DNA from 2 places in the Desulfitobacterium chlororespirans DSM 11544 genome. Region 2 is predicted to be linked to the other one. Evidence: a T-box and tRNA genes for the amino acid it is inferred to sense, from the RefSeq annotation. Region 2 holds a T-box; the other holds one or more tRNA genes.

Region 1 (6,043 bases), on a different contig from region 2:
TCCGCCCTGGCTTATGCCAGCCTCTTTGAGTTGGGGAAAGCCATTAACGCTCATGTGCAAGCTTATCCCTACAGCTCGGAAGGTCTGTTAAAGGCCAGAGCTACCCTTTGGGAGCTGGCTGATGTCCTGGGTTTTGATCTGGCTAAGCCTGCCAACCAAGCTGAAGCCGGCAACGAAAAACTGGATCAAGTCATGGAACTTCTCCTGGAAGTAAGAGCCATTGCCCGGAAAAAGAAAGATTGGGAAATGTCCGACCTGATCCGGGACCGGCTGAAAGATCTGGGAATTGTTCTGGAAGATACTCCTCAAGGGGCGCGTTGGACCCTGAAATAGAAAGGAGGGAAGGGCATTCTGCCCGCTCCCATGCCAAGATCCTGGCAGGAAATGAATGCCCTTACCCTGGCCTATCTGGGAGATGTGGTCTATGAGCTTTGGGTCAGGACCCATCTTCTCAATAATGGCTATGAAAAGGTTAATGAGCTTCACCGCCTGGCTACCCAATATGTCCGGGCGGGGACCCAAGCCAAACTTCTTCACCATATTCTCCCTCATCTCGATGAGCAGGAGCTCTCGGTGGTTCACCGGGGCAGAAATGCTAAAGGGGGCCACCCTAAAAGCACCGATGTCGTAACCTACCGCTATGCCACCGGCTTTGAAGCGCTGGTAGGCTATTGGCAGCTGACCGGCAGGACAGAGCGTATGCTGTGGGCCTTTGAGCAGGTGGACCAATTTGTTGGGGAAGAGGATGAAGGAAAAGGCAAGGGAGAAACAGTCAAGGAAGAAGAATCCATCACAGATGCATTGAGCTCGGCGGAGCAGTCAGAGAGGGACTGCTGAAGTCGAGGGAGGAATATAGGGGGAGAGAGAAGTGAATGTCGAACTGATTCAATACACACCGGATCCGGAAAAAGTCATTGCCGCCGCCGCTCGTTTATGCTATTCGCCTGATCCGGTTCCGGAGCTCATGGAAAAGTTGGATGAGGAAAAGGTAGCCAATTTTGTGCAGAAGCTTCGCGCCATGGGTCATCTTTCGCCCTTTGAGCATATTAGCTTTCAATTCTCGATCGATGGGGTATCTCGTGCGTTATCCCATCAATTGGTTCGCCATCGGATCGCAAGCTATTCTCAACGATCACAGCGGTATGTAAAAGAAGAGGGGTTTGACTTCGTCACCCCCCCGACCATACACCGTAATCCCCAAGCCTTGGAACGCTTCGAGAATATTATGGCTACGCTGCAAGAGGAATACCAAGCCCTGTTGGCGATGGTTCCCGCAGAGGATGCCCGTTATATCCTTCCCAATGCCTGCACCACCTCGTTGATGGCTACCTTTAATGCCCGCTCTTTAATGAATTTCTTCGAACATAGAACCTGCATGCGCGCCCAATGGGAAATCCGCATCCTGGCCGAAAAAATGCTGGAGCTGGTCCGGGGAGTTGCCCCTAATGTTTTTGGCCAAGCCGGGCCTACCTGCGTCACACAAGGGATTTGCCATGAAGGAGCTATGAGCTGCGGGCGGATTAAGGCGCTGAAGAAGGAAAAAGGAAAGGATGACCCCAACCTATGACAGATGAAATCGTATATGGACGCAACGCTGTTTGGGAACTTCTCCAATCGGGCAAACCCGTCAATAAGCTCCTCCTGCAAGGGGAAGGCACGGCCGGCCGCTTCCAGGACATAGTCAGCCATGCCCGGGCTCAGAAGATTCCCTTTCAATTCGTGGATAAAGCGGCTCTGGATCGTTTAACCGAAAAAGCCAAGCATCAAGGAATCCTGGCCTACGTCGCCCCCCGGGAATATGCCGATGTGGACGATATCCTCGCTTTGGCCGGAGAGAAAGGGGAAGATCCTTTTATCCTTGTTCTGGACGAAGTGGAAGATCCCCATAATCTGGGTGCCCTTATTCGGACAGCCGATGCTGCGGGAGTCCACGGGGTAATTATCCCCAAGCGGCGCAGTGTATCTCTGACCGCCACAGTAGCGAAGACCTCAGCTGGTGCCGTAGAGCATGTCCTGGTAGCCCGGGTAGGGAATCTGGTTCAGACCCTGAAGGACCTCCAAAAGGCAGGGTGCTGGGTCTCCGGGGCTGAAGCAGAGGGAACGGAAGTCTACCGCTCCGACCTCACAGGGGCGCGGGTCATCGTCATCGGAAGTGAAGGGAAGGGATTGAGCCGGCTGGTCAAGGAGACCTGTGATGAGATCGTCAGTCTGCCTATGAAGGGACGGATCAATTCATTAAATGCCAGTGTGGCGGGTTCCATTCTCATGTACGAGGTTCTTCGTCAGCGGGACGGCAGGAATTAGTTTATAAAGGATAAACCCATAATGGATTTGTATTGCAAAAATATTGTAAATCAACCTAAACTATGGGATAATTGGAGCCAATCATGCAAAGGGCCGGAGCCAAAAGCCCAAACCCGGCCTGTAGAGTGCATGAGACGACAGAACCTCTAAAACTTCGCCTTGACGCTTCCGTTTTTTTCAAGGTATAATGAGTATGTTCTTGAGGACAAGAGCGATAATCCATTACAACATCTTCATCACCATGATACGGGAGGGATCGCTTTGACACTTAACGCCCAACTTGAAGCGTTGGAAGAGTGCGACACGAATGAAGTCATAGTGGATGAAGAAGTGGTAGAGCTGGCCAAAAACGGTGATGCCGAAGCACAGGAATACTTAATTAATAAGTATAAGAACTTTGTCAGAGCAAAAGCAAGATCATACTTCCTGATTGGAGCAGATCGTGAAGATATTATCCAAGAAGGCATGATTGGACTCTACAAAGCGATTCGAGATTTCCGTGGTGATAAGCTCTCCTCGTTCCGAGCCTTTGCTGAGCTGTGTATTACAAGGCAGATTATTACCGCCATTAAGACGGCTACCCGGCAAAAGCATATTCCTTTGAATTCCTACGTGTCCTTAAATAAACCTATCTATGACGAAGATTCGGATAGAACCTTATTGGATGTGATTTCCGGTACCAGAATAACCGACCCTGAGGAATTGATCATCAGTCAGGAAGAGTTCGATGATATCGAGGAAAAGATGGGTGAGATCTTGAGTTCCTTGGAGTGGAAAGTCCTGATGGCTTACCTTGAAGGAAAATCCTATCAAGAGATTGCTGTAGACCTACATAGACATGTGAAATCCATTGATAATGCTCTTCAAAGAGTAAAAAGGAAGCTTGAGCGTTACTTAGAACGTCGTGATGGATAAGCTATGCTTTGCTGTGAGAGGATCATGTTGCCGGCTTGATGGAGTCGGTTTTTCATTTTCTGGTTCAACCGTTTGCTGTAGATTTTTTTTATAAAAAGGGTGTATTTTTTTAGCTTTTGGTATATAATGAATAAGTGACTTGGGTAGGTGGCCGAGTGGTTAAAGGCGGCAGACTGTAAATCTGTTCCGAAAGGTACGGTGGTTCGAATCCATTCCTGCCCACCACCACTAAACATCGCGGGATGGAGCAGCGGTAGCTCGTCGGGCTCATAACCCGAAGGTCGTCGGTTCAAATCCGGCTCCCGCAACCAAAGACGAAAATCCGCACGGCTAAAGCTCTGCGGTTTTTTTTATATTGCATACTAAATTTTTCAAATTCTTGACATGATAAATTACATATGATAATGTATTATGAGCATGGATTGAATGCGGATTTTTAGTTGTGCCCAGGGAGGTGTTCGTGAATGCGTGTTGGCATTACTTTAGCTTGTACCGAGTGCAAAAACCGGAATTATGCTTCCATAAAAAATAAGAAAAATAACCCGGATCGTTTGGAAGTTAAAAAGTATTGTAAGTTTTGCAAGTCCCACACAGCTCACAAAGAAACTAAGTAATTTATAGCTGGGCGTTGGGCGAATTGTCTTTATGTCTTGGCCCAAAAGTCTGTACGCCGGGCTGCGTTGTCAATGATGGTGGCTCAGAGTCTTGTAAGGATGTGATTGGATGGGCGCAGTTAAGAAGCAAACGAATGCTCCTGCAAAAGAAAAGTCGACAGAGTACTTTAAAGGAGTATGGAGTGAACTTAAAAAAGTACACTGGCCGGACCGCAAACAGCTATTGACTTATACAGGAGTGGTTCTCGTCGCTGTGGCTATTGTATCTGTCATGCTGTGGATTGTCGACAGCGGATTAAGCATTGTAATCACCAAGATTCTCGGATAGGTACTCAAACAGGTTGCCCCTGAAAGTATGGTGAATTATACTATTTACCGACCAAAACTTATACTTTCTGATAGTGCAAGTTAGTTTGGGGCCTTGTATTGGAGGTTCCTGTTCGAAATATGACTAAGAACTGGTATGTTATTCACACTTATTCCGGCTATGAGAATAAGGTGAAGACCAATCTTGAAAAGCGCGTAGAGTCCATGAATATGGAGGATAAAATCTTTCGTGTTCTTGTTCCCATGGAAGATGAGATTGAAATCAAAAATGGGAAGAAGAAGATCGCCAAGCGTAAAGTTTTCCCGGGCTATGTTCTGGTGGAAATGGATATGACGGACGATTCATGGTATGTGGTGCGCAATACTCCGGGTGTGACAGGTTTCGTCGGCACCGGAGCTAAGCCCATTCCCTTGCTGGATCATGAAGTACAAGCTATTCTAAAGCAAATGGGTGTGGAAGAAGTCCGTACACGTGTGGATTATACCGTGGGTCAAAACGTACGTGTAATATCAGGTCCTTTTAAGGATTTCATCGCTTCTGTTCGGGAAATCCTTGAAGATAAAGGGAAGCTGCGGGTATCTGTGTCCATGTTTGGACGGGAGACTCCGGTGGAACTTGATTTTGCTCAGGTCGAGAAAGTCGACTAGTGTCCTTTTCACTGGGCAGGAAATTACCCTATTAAGGAGGTGTAACTATGGCAAAGAAAGTCGTTGGTTTGGTTAAATTAGCTATCAACGCAGGTAAAGCAAATCCGGCACCTCCGGTTGGTCCGGCTCTTGGTCAGCACGGGGTCAATATCATGGCCTTCTGCAAAGAATACAACGAGCGTACAAAGGATCAAGCGGGATTGATTATTCCGGTTGAAATTACCGTTTATGAGGACCGTTCCTTTACCTTTATTACCAAAACTCCGCCGGCATCTATTCTATTGAAAAAAGCTGCGAACATTAATTCAGGTTCTTCAGAGCCTAACCGTAAAAAGGTGGCTCAGGTGAGCAAAACTAAAGTTCGTGAGATTGCTGAAACCAAGATGAAAGACCTCAATGCAGCAAGCGTTGAAGCGGCTATGAGTATGGTTGAAGGTACTGCGCGCAGTATGGGAATCACCATCGTCGAAGGTTAAGATTTTTGTGGGAGGGCTCGTCCCGAAGAACCACTAGGAGGTTAAAGAATGGCCAAAGTAGGTAAAAACTATCAAGAAGCGGTTAAAGCTTTTGACCGTGCTGCTCTTCATGAGCCTATGGAAGCTTTAGTAGTCGTTAAGAAGATCGCTAAAGCAAAGTTTGACGAAACTGTTGAAGTAGCATTCAAGCTCGGCATCGATACCCGTCATGCGGACCAACAAATCCGTGGAGCCCTTGTGCTTCCTCACGGAACCGGTAAAACCCGCAGTGTGTTAGTATTCGCTAAAGGCGATAAAGCTAAAGAAGCTGAGGCTGCCGGTGCAGATTTTGTTGGTGCGGAAGACATGATTGCGAAAATCGAGCAAGGTTGGTTTGGTTTCGATGTGGTTGTTGCTACACCGGATATGATGGGTATGGTCGGTAAACTGGGTCGTGTGCTTGGTCCTAAAGGACTTATGCCAAACCCCAAGACCGGTACCGTTACCTTTGATGTAGCCAAAGCTGTCAAAGAGATCAAAGCCGGTAAGATTGAATATCGTGCTGACAAAGCCGGTATCATTCATGCCCCCATCGGCAAAGTTTCCTTTAGCGAAGAACAACTCTATCAGAACTATAAGGTTCTGGTTGAGACCTTAGTTAAAGCGAAGCCGGCTGCTGCTAAGGGTCAGTATATCCGCAGCGTCACAGTGTCCTCTACTATGGGACCTGGAGTACGGATTAACCCGGTCAAAGCCAATTAATTGTATTCCAAAAAGTGT
Region 2 (6,043 bases):
GATCCTCTAATACCTCAGGTATCCCGCCTTCGGCCAGCCTTTTTTTGACCTCGGCAAACAAGGCCTGGCTCCCGCACAAGAATTGCCCTTCCTCCAGAACCTTGGCCGCCACCATGGATTCAAATCCGACAAAGGCCAACTGTCTCTCCACTGTGGCAAGATCCTTGATCACATAATCGATTTCCTCTTTATAATCGGGATGTTTAAGCAAATAGAATTTCCATTCATAGATAGTAGAATCCAGCTCTTTGATCATCTCTTCAGACAAGCCTTGATGAATAATCACAATATCGAGATCAGAGCCATTGACCAATTTACCTGTGGAAAATTCAGGCCTTGGTTCAAGATGTGCCATATCATAGGCCACATCGCCTGCTATAATAAAGCAGGTTTTTTCTTGAATACCTTGCGGATCCGGCTGAGCTGCTATGATCTTTTCCATAATATCCTTCGCCAGCGCCAATTTATTTTTACTGATCCTGATGATGGATTGATAGAGCTCTTCCGCCTTGATCCGAGCTTCCTCAGACTGTTCCTGCAAACTAAGCACCGTGTAATTGTAAAATTCTCTGATGATCGAAGGAGAAAGCCGGGCAAAGCCTTCCACATGTTTGTCCAGCCTGAGATACTTGGTGCCAATGGTTGTCGTAACAATATCAGCACATTGATTGCACTCCTCCCAAAGATCAAAAAGATTCAGGGCGGTTTTTTCATGGATTTCTTTACCTGTCAGGGGTCCATGAACTTCAAGCAAATGAATAAGCTTCTTCATACGCAAAATCCTTTCAATGATAATGCAAGGCCTTCCCACTGGGTTTTTCAATGTCATTCCTATACACAGTCCATAAATTTCCTGATTATTTGTCCTGAAATCGGGTAAATTAGAATCAGTGATTCAGCCTCAAAAAACCTAAACTACTAAACATCTTGGGAGGTAATCAATCATGGCAAAGTACAATTTACCTGTAGACAAAAACACGGTGGCAACCCAATTTAACGTCACTTTGGGTCCGGATGCCACTTCCCGTCAAAACGGTTCCGTCGGTGGAGAAATGGTTCGCCGTACATTTGAAAGCTTTGGCAAACGATAAATAATTGCCGCTAAAGGCCAGCAAACGCTGGCCTTTAGTATGTTTACGATTAAGTTAAATCTTTTATTCCACTTCCTCCGCCCTGAAGCGGGTGATTTCCCCGATCAAAGCGTAGGGCATGGGTTCGGACAGCGGAAATTGGATCGCGCCCTTGGAAGTTTTATAGCCTCTCAGCTGATCAGCAAAGACACGGACTCCGCTCTCACCCGGATAAAATCCGATATGATGCTTCGCCACAGCAAAATGGACAAGATTCTCTTTCTGCCAGAAGGTCGGCATCTGCCAGCTTATCTTCTCTGCTGCTTCCGGAGCGGCCTTGCGGATGGTCTGCCGGATTTGTTCCAGTATGGTCTGCAGCTCAGGAGGAAAGAGGGCGATATATTCGTCAATGGTTGTATAGACGGGTTTTTCCGAAGGGGTCTTAGACAGGCGGTTGGATTTGGTAAGATGGTAAGCCTCGGCAATGCCCTCCACCAAGGCCGGAAACTGACCATTGTCCGCAACCTGAAAATAATGAGCCACCCGGTTTTTCGATGTCTGCACTACTTTATCCGGCTGCCATTCATCATGGCGGACAGGGGCAGCAAAAGCGACCACCAGGCAAGCCTTTTTGGCACTCACTTCGGCAAAGGCCGAGCTATGCCGCCAGAGTACGGCACTTGCGGTCTCATGTTCTTCAAATGGTCCTAATTTTTCCACAGCCATGCTGCGAAGCTCTTCATACAGCGGCTGCCACTTGGCGCGGACACCGGAAAAAACCTCATTCACCGCTTGATCATCTCCCCTATTTCAGTTTAACCCTTTCCAGCCTAGCATAACACTCGTCTATCTTCTGAGCAACCCGCGATAAATATCCCTGTTTTTTAAGTCCTGTTTTTTTAAGCATAAATTATTACCCTATTATGCTTGACAATTCTCCCTTGCTTTACTACAATAAATCCTAATTTAACATCTCCAACCAAGACTTGCAGAGCTTTCTGCATTTTGGAGTAGCAAAACAAAAGCTGTGATAAGAACAAGTAATAACCTGTACCGCAAACAGAAAGTTGCCGGATGATGAGAGGCGCTTGGCAGGCTGGTTATGAATACCTCTTTGAGCTTCACACCGAACCATCTTTCAGTAGGCTGTGACGGTTTCCTGCACACGTTATAGTGCTAGAGTATACCCATATTCATGGCGTACTCGAAAAGGCGGGCAATGCGAATTGTTCGTAAAGGTAAGGTGGTAACACGGGAGCATACTCTCGTCCTTCTGGCAATGAAGGACGGGAGTTTTTTATTTCACTTTGGGCCGCTCTGCCTCAATGGGGCAGCAAAGAACTATTTTAATCAAGGAGGAGTCACCTATGCAAACAATAGCAGAACAATTTCAGATCATTACCAAAGGAGTCAGTATGCTGGTCAATGATGAAGAGCTGAAAAACAAACTGGCAGAATCCCATAAAAACCGCCGCCCTCTGGTCATCAAACTGGGGCTCGACCCCAGCGCACCGGATATTCATCTGGGGCATGCCGTAGTGCTGCGCAAAATTAAGCAGATGCAGGATCTGGGTCACGAAGCTGTGATCGTGATCGGCGATTTTACCGGCAAGATCGGTGATCCATCCGGCAAAGCCAAGGGCCGCACAGCCCTCTCCGATGAACAAGTCAAGGAAAATGCCCGCACCTATTTCGAGCAGATCTTCAAGGTGCTGGATAAGGAAAAAACCACGGTCCGCTATAATAGTGAATGGCTCAGCAAACTGAATTTCGAGGATGTTCTCAAGCTTGCCGCCACCACTACGGTGGCCCGGATGCTGGAACGGGACGATTTCCAAAAGCGGTTCAGCGGCAATGTCCCCATCGGCATCCATGAGTTCTTCTACCCTTTAATGCAGGCCTATGATTCGGTCGCCCTGAAAGCAGATATAGAGCTGGGCGGCACCGACCAGACCTTTAACATCCTCATGGGCAGGACGTTGCAAAAGGCCATGGGCCAGCCCCAACAGATCGCTATGTTTATGCCTCTTTTAGAAGGGCTGGACGGCATGGAAAAAATGAGCAAGAGCCTGGGGAACTACATCGGAGTCTATGAGCCCGCCCCGGTGATGTTTAAAAAGGTCATGGAAGTCCCCGATCCGTTGATTCTGAAATACTTTGAACTGGCCACTGATGAACACCCGGACCGCATCGAAGCCTTCCGGCTGGAGCTGGCCCAGGGTAAAAATCCCCGGGATGTCAAATATGCTTTGGCCGAGATCATCACCCGGCTGTATCACACAGAACAGGATGTCATGACTGCCAAAGCATATTATGAGGCCGCCTTCAGCAAAAAGACCATCCCCGCTCAGATCCCCGTGCTGCCCATCAAGGCGCAAAGCCGGCTGATTGAGCTTGTTCCTCTGCTCGTCCAAAGTGGCTTTACCGCCAGCAATGGGGAATTCAGACGTCTGGTTCAACAAGGGGGCGTCCAGCTCAATCAGCAGAAAATCAGTGATCTGGATCGGGTCTTAGCCGATGGAGATGTCTTGAAAATCGGTAAAAAATGTTTTGTTAAAATTGTGAATGAAGGTCTCGGTAATCCGGCATCTCACAAGTAACCTCCAGATTCATGCCCTCCAGGACCCTGGCCACCTGTTTGCGCTTATCGACCACATAGGCTCCTTCCCCGATGGCATAGACATCAACATCCGGAGTCGCCGGGGGTTCCTTTCTGGTGATGGATACGCCGAGCAGTTGGTTGCCCCCTCCTGCCATATACCATAGGGGTATATCATCATTGCTGTTGCCTGCCGCCAAACTGATCTCCAGATTGGGCAGAATCAGGCGGGCCATCGCCGTGATCAGAGCAGTATCCCAGGGTGAGCAGCGGGACCTGTCCTTATAAAGAGTTCCCGGAAAAGGCATAAAACGGGACAAACGCAGCTGATAGAGTTTTTTAAACTGTTGCAAATAGAATAAATGCTCAATTCTCTCCTGATCGGTTTCACCCAGTCCCAGAAGCATCATGGAACGGCTGGGCATATCCGCCTCTTCACAATAGTGCAGCAATTCACGGCGCCGTTCCAGACTATCACCGGGCTTGGCCGCGGCAAAGATCGCCGGCGTGTTGCACTCCAGGGAGCTGGTAACGCTGTCGATGCCCAGTTTCTTTAACTCCAGGACGGTTTCTTTCCGAAAAGACGGCCCCAGATTGATTTCCAGCTTTAAGCCTGAACGGGTTTTAATGGTTTGCACAAGCTCCAGGAGCTGTTCGTCATACCCTTCATCCAGATCCGTTCCGCCGCTGATATGGAACTGCTGAATCCCCAAACTTTCAATGAGTTCCAGACCTGTCAGCAAAACATCGGTGGGAAACAGCTTTTCTGTATAATAAGTGCAATAGGAACAACGGGGCTTGACCAGGCAAGGGAAAATACCGCCTGAGCCTGAAGACCACCATAAGCGTTTACCAAAAACTTTGTCTCTGACTTCTGCCGCCTGGGCAAATAAATCATAGGCTTTATCCGGATTCCGGGCACTTTGCAAAATGAGCAAAGCCTGCTCACTGGTTAAATTCGGATACATGTCACTCCCTCTTTTCCATAGGATTATCCCGCTGTATTTAATTGTAGCTCTGCGTAAACGTATAGCGTAAACGCAGAGCTACTGGGTTGCAACGGCTTATCAGCCGGCCATCAGTATTATTTGCCCATAATCTCCTTGAGCTGGTCAGCATTGAAATCATATTTGAAGAAGTGGCTGTAGAAGTAGGAGATATCTTCTGCCAGCTGGCTGTCCGTTACGATCTCGGGATAGAGTTTGTTCATAGCCCACATAATGGTCAGGGGCTGTTCGGTGGTGCGGTTGCCCCAGACATGAGCAATGCGGGGTACGATATAGATGGCGCCGTTCTTGACAGCGGTAATCTCACCCAAACGGGCGTCCGCCAGGACTTCTTTCTTCTCGGCATCGCTGGCTACGAACATCACATCCGGATTCCACTTCAGCAAGTCCTCCAGAGTATAGGTCAGGGATTCTTTATTTGCTTTCGTCATAGCCTCGCTGGTCACGCTGATGCCGCCGGCTTTATCAATCCACCACTCAGCGATCACATGAGGTTGGGAGAATTTGCTCACATTGCCATAAACCACGGTTTTCTTATCGGCATCCTTAATATCTTTGGTCAGGTCTGCCGTTTTGGCCAACATATCATCGAAGTATTTCAGATAATCGGCGGCAACTTCCTGCTGGTTGAGCACTTCGCCCAGGAGAGTGATGCATTCTTTGACATCTTCGGTCTTCGTCCAGGAAAGCTGAACCACATTCAGTCCTTGCTTTTCCAGCTGTTCGGTCAGGTCGGCACTCATGGTCAGGCAAACATCCGGTTTAGCGGCCAGGATATTTTCCATCAGCAGCTCGCTGTCTGCACCCTGGAAAGGTTTCAGATTTTTGATATGAGGTGTGAATTGGTACTGATATTTTTCCCAGTTAGGGCTTTTGACAAAGGATGGTGATCCTTCGTTGGCGAGTCTTTCCCCTGCGCTCAGGGTTTCCACAAAGGCGTTAAGAACGCCGATAGAGCCGAAGGTTCCTACAGTTTTAACTTCCGCAGGCAGAGTCACTGTGCGTCCTGCCATATCGGTGACTGTGCGTTCAGTTGGAGTGCTGACCTCTGGTGCAGCCGGTGGATTGGCAGGGGCCTGGCTGGTCTGTCCGCAGCCGGCCAGGCTCACAGCAAGCAGAGCCGCCATAAGCAGGGCAAGAATTTTTCTTTTCAGTTTCATGATACCTCTCCTTTTGTTTTGTTTTTTAATTATTCATAACCGGGATACACACTTTCATAGCGGTATCCATAGCATCCAACCTGGCTTCAGCTACACAGACAGGGGTAGAATAAAGCCTGGTCAGATTCTCGGTGGTTACGACCTCATCAGGGTGTCCTTGGGCCATGATCACGCCGTCCCGCATGAGCACTGCTTTGCTGCAGGCCA

The links. A T-box is a leader RNA that pairs with one kind of tRNA and senses whether it is charged. The one in region 2 lies ahead of tyrS (tyrosine--tRNA ligase), so its partner is inferred to be a tRNA-Tyr.
Region 1: it encodes a tRNA-Tyr, which carries the amino acid that the T-box ahead of tyrS (tyrosine--tRNA ligase) is inferred to sense. The anticodon was not compared.

Annotation. Positions count from the first base shown of each region.
Region 1 is NZ_FRDN01000003.1:502,863-508,905, reverse strand. It holds gene cysS (cysteine--tRNA ligase) at 1-333, shown strand, start outside; gene BUA14_RS02270 (Mini-ribonuclease 3) at 364-837, shown strand; gene thyX (FAD-dependent thymidylate synthase) at 869-1,567, shown strand; gene rlmB (23S rRNA (guanosine(2251)-2'-O)-methyltransferase RlmB) at 1,564-2,304, shown strand; gene sigH (RNA polymerase sporulation sigma factor SigH) at 2,566-3,219, shown strand; tRNA gene BUA14_RS02250 (tRNA-Tyr) at 3,361-3,444, shown strand; tRNA gene BUA14_RS02245 (tRNA-Met) at 3,456-3,530, shown strand; gene rpmG (50S ribosomal protein L33) at 3,684-3,833, shown strand; gene secE (preprotein translocase subunit SecE) at 3,943-4,161, shown strand; gene nusG (transcription termination/antitermination protein NusG) at 4,281-4,808, shown strand; gene rplK (50S ribosomal protein L11) at 4,856-5,284, shown strand; gene rplA (50S ribosomal protein L1) at 5,333-6,025, shown strand.
Region 2 is NZ_FRDN01000023.1:12,343-18,385, reverse strand. It holds gene BUA14_RS25935 (hypothetical protein) at 1-772, opposite strand, end outside; gene BUA14_RS25930 (small, acid-soluble spore protein, alpha/beta type) at 945-1,091, shown strand; gene BUA14_RS28910 (DUF5655 domain-containing protein) at 1,155-1,859, opposite strand; T-box leader at 2,089-2,346, shown strand; gene tyrS (tyrosine--tRNA ligase) at 2,438-3,670, shown strand; gene BUA14_RS25905 (radical SAM protein) at 3,624-4,637, opposite strand; gene BUA14_RS25900 (ABC transporter substrate-binding protein) at 4,754-5,836, opposite strand; gene BUA14_RS25895 (ABC transporter ATP-binding protein) at 5,862-6,043, opposite strand, start outside.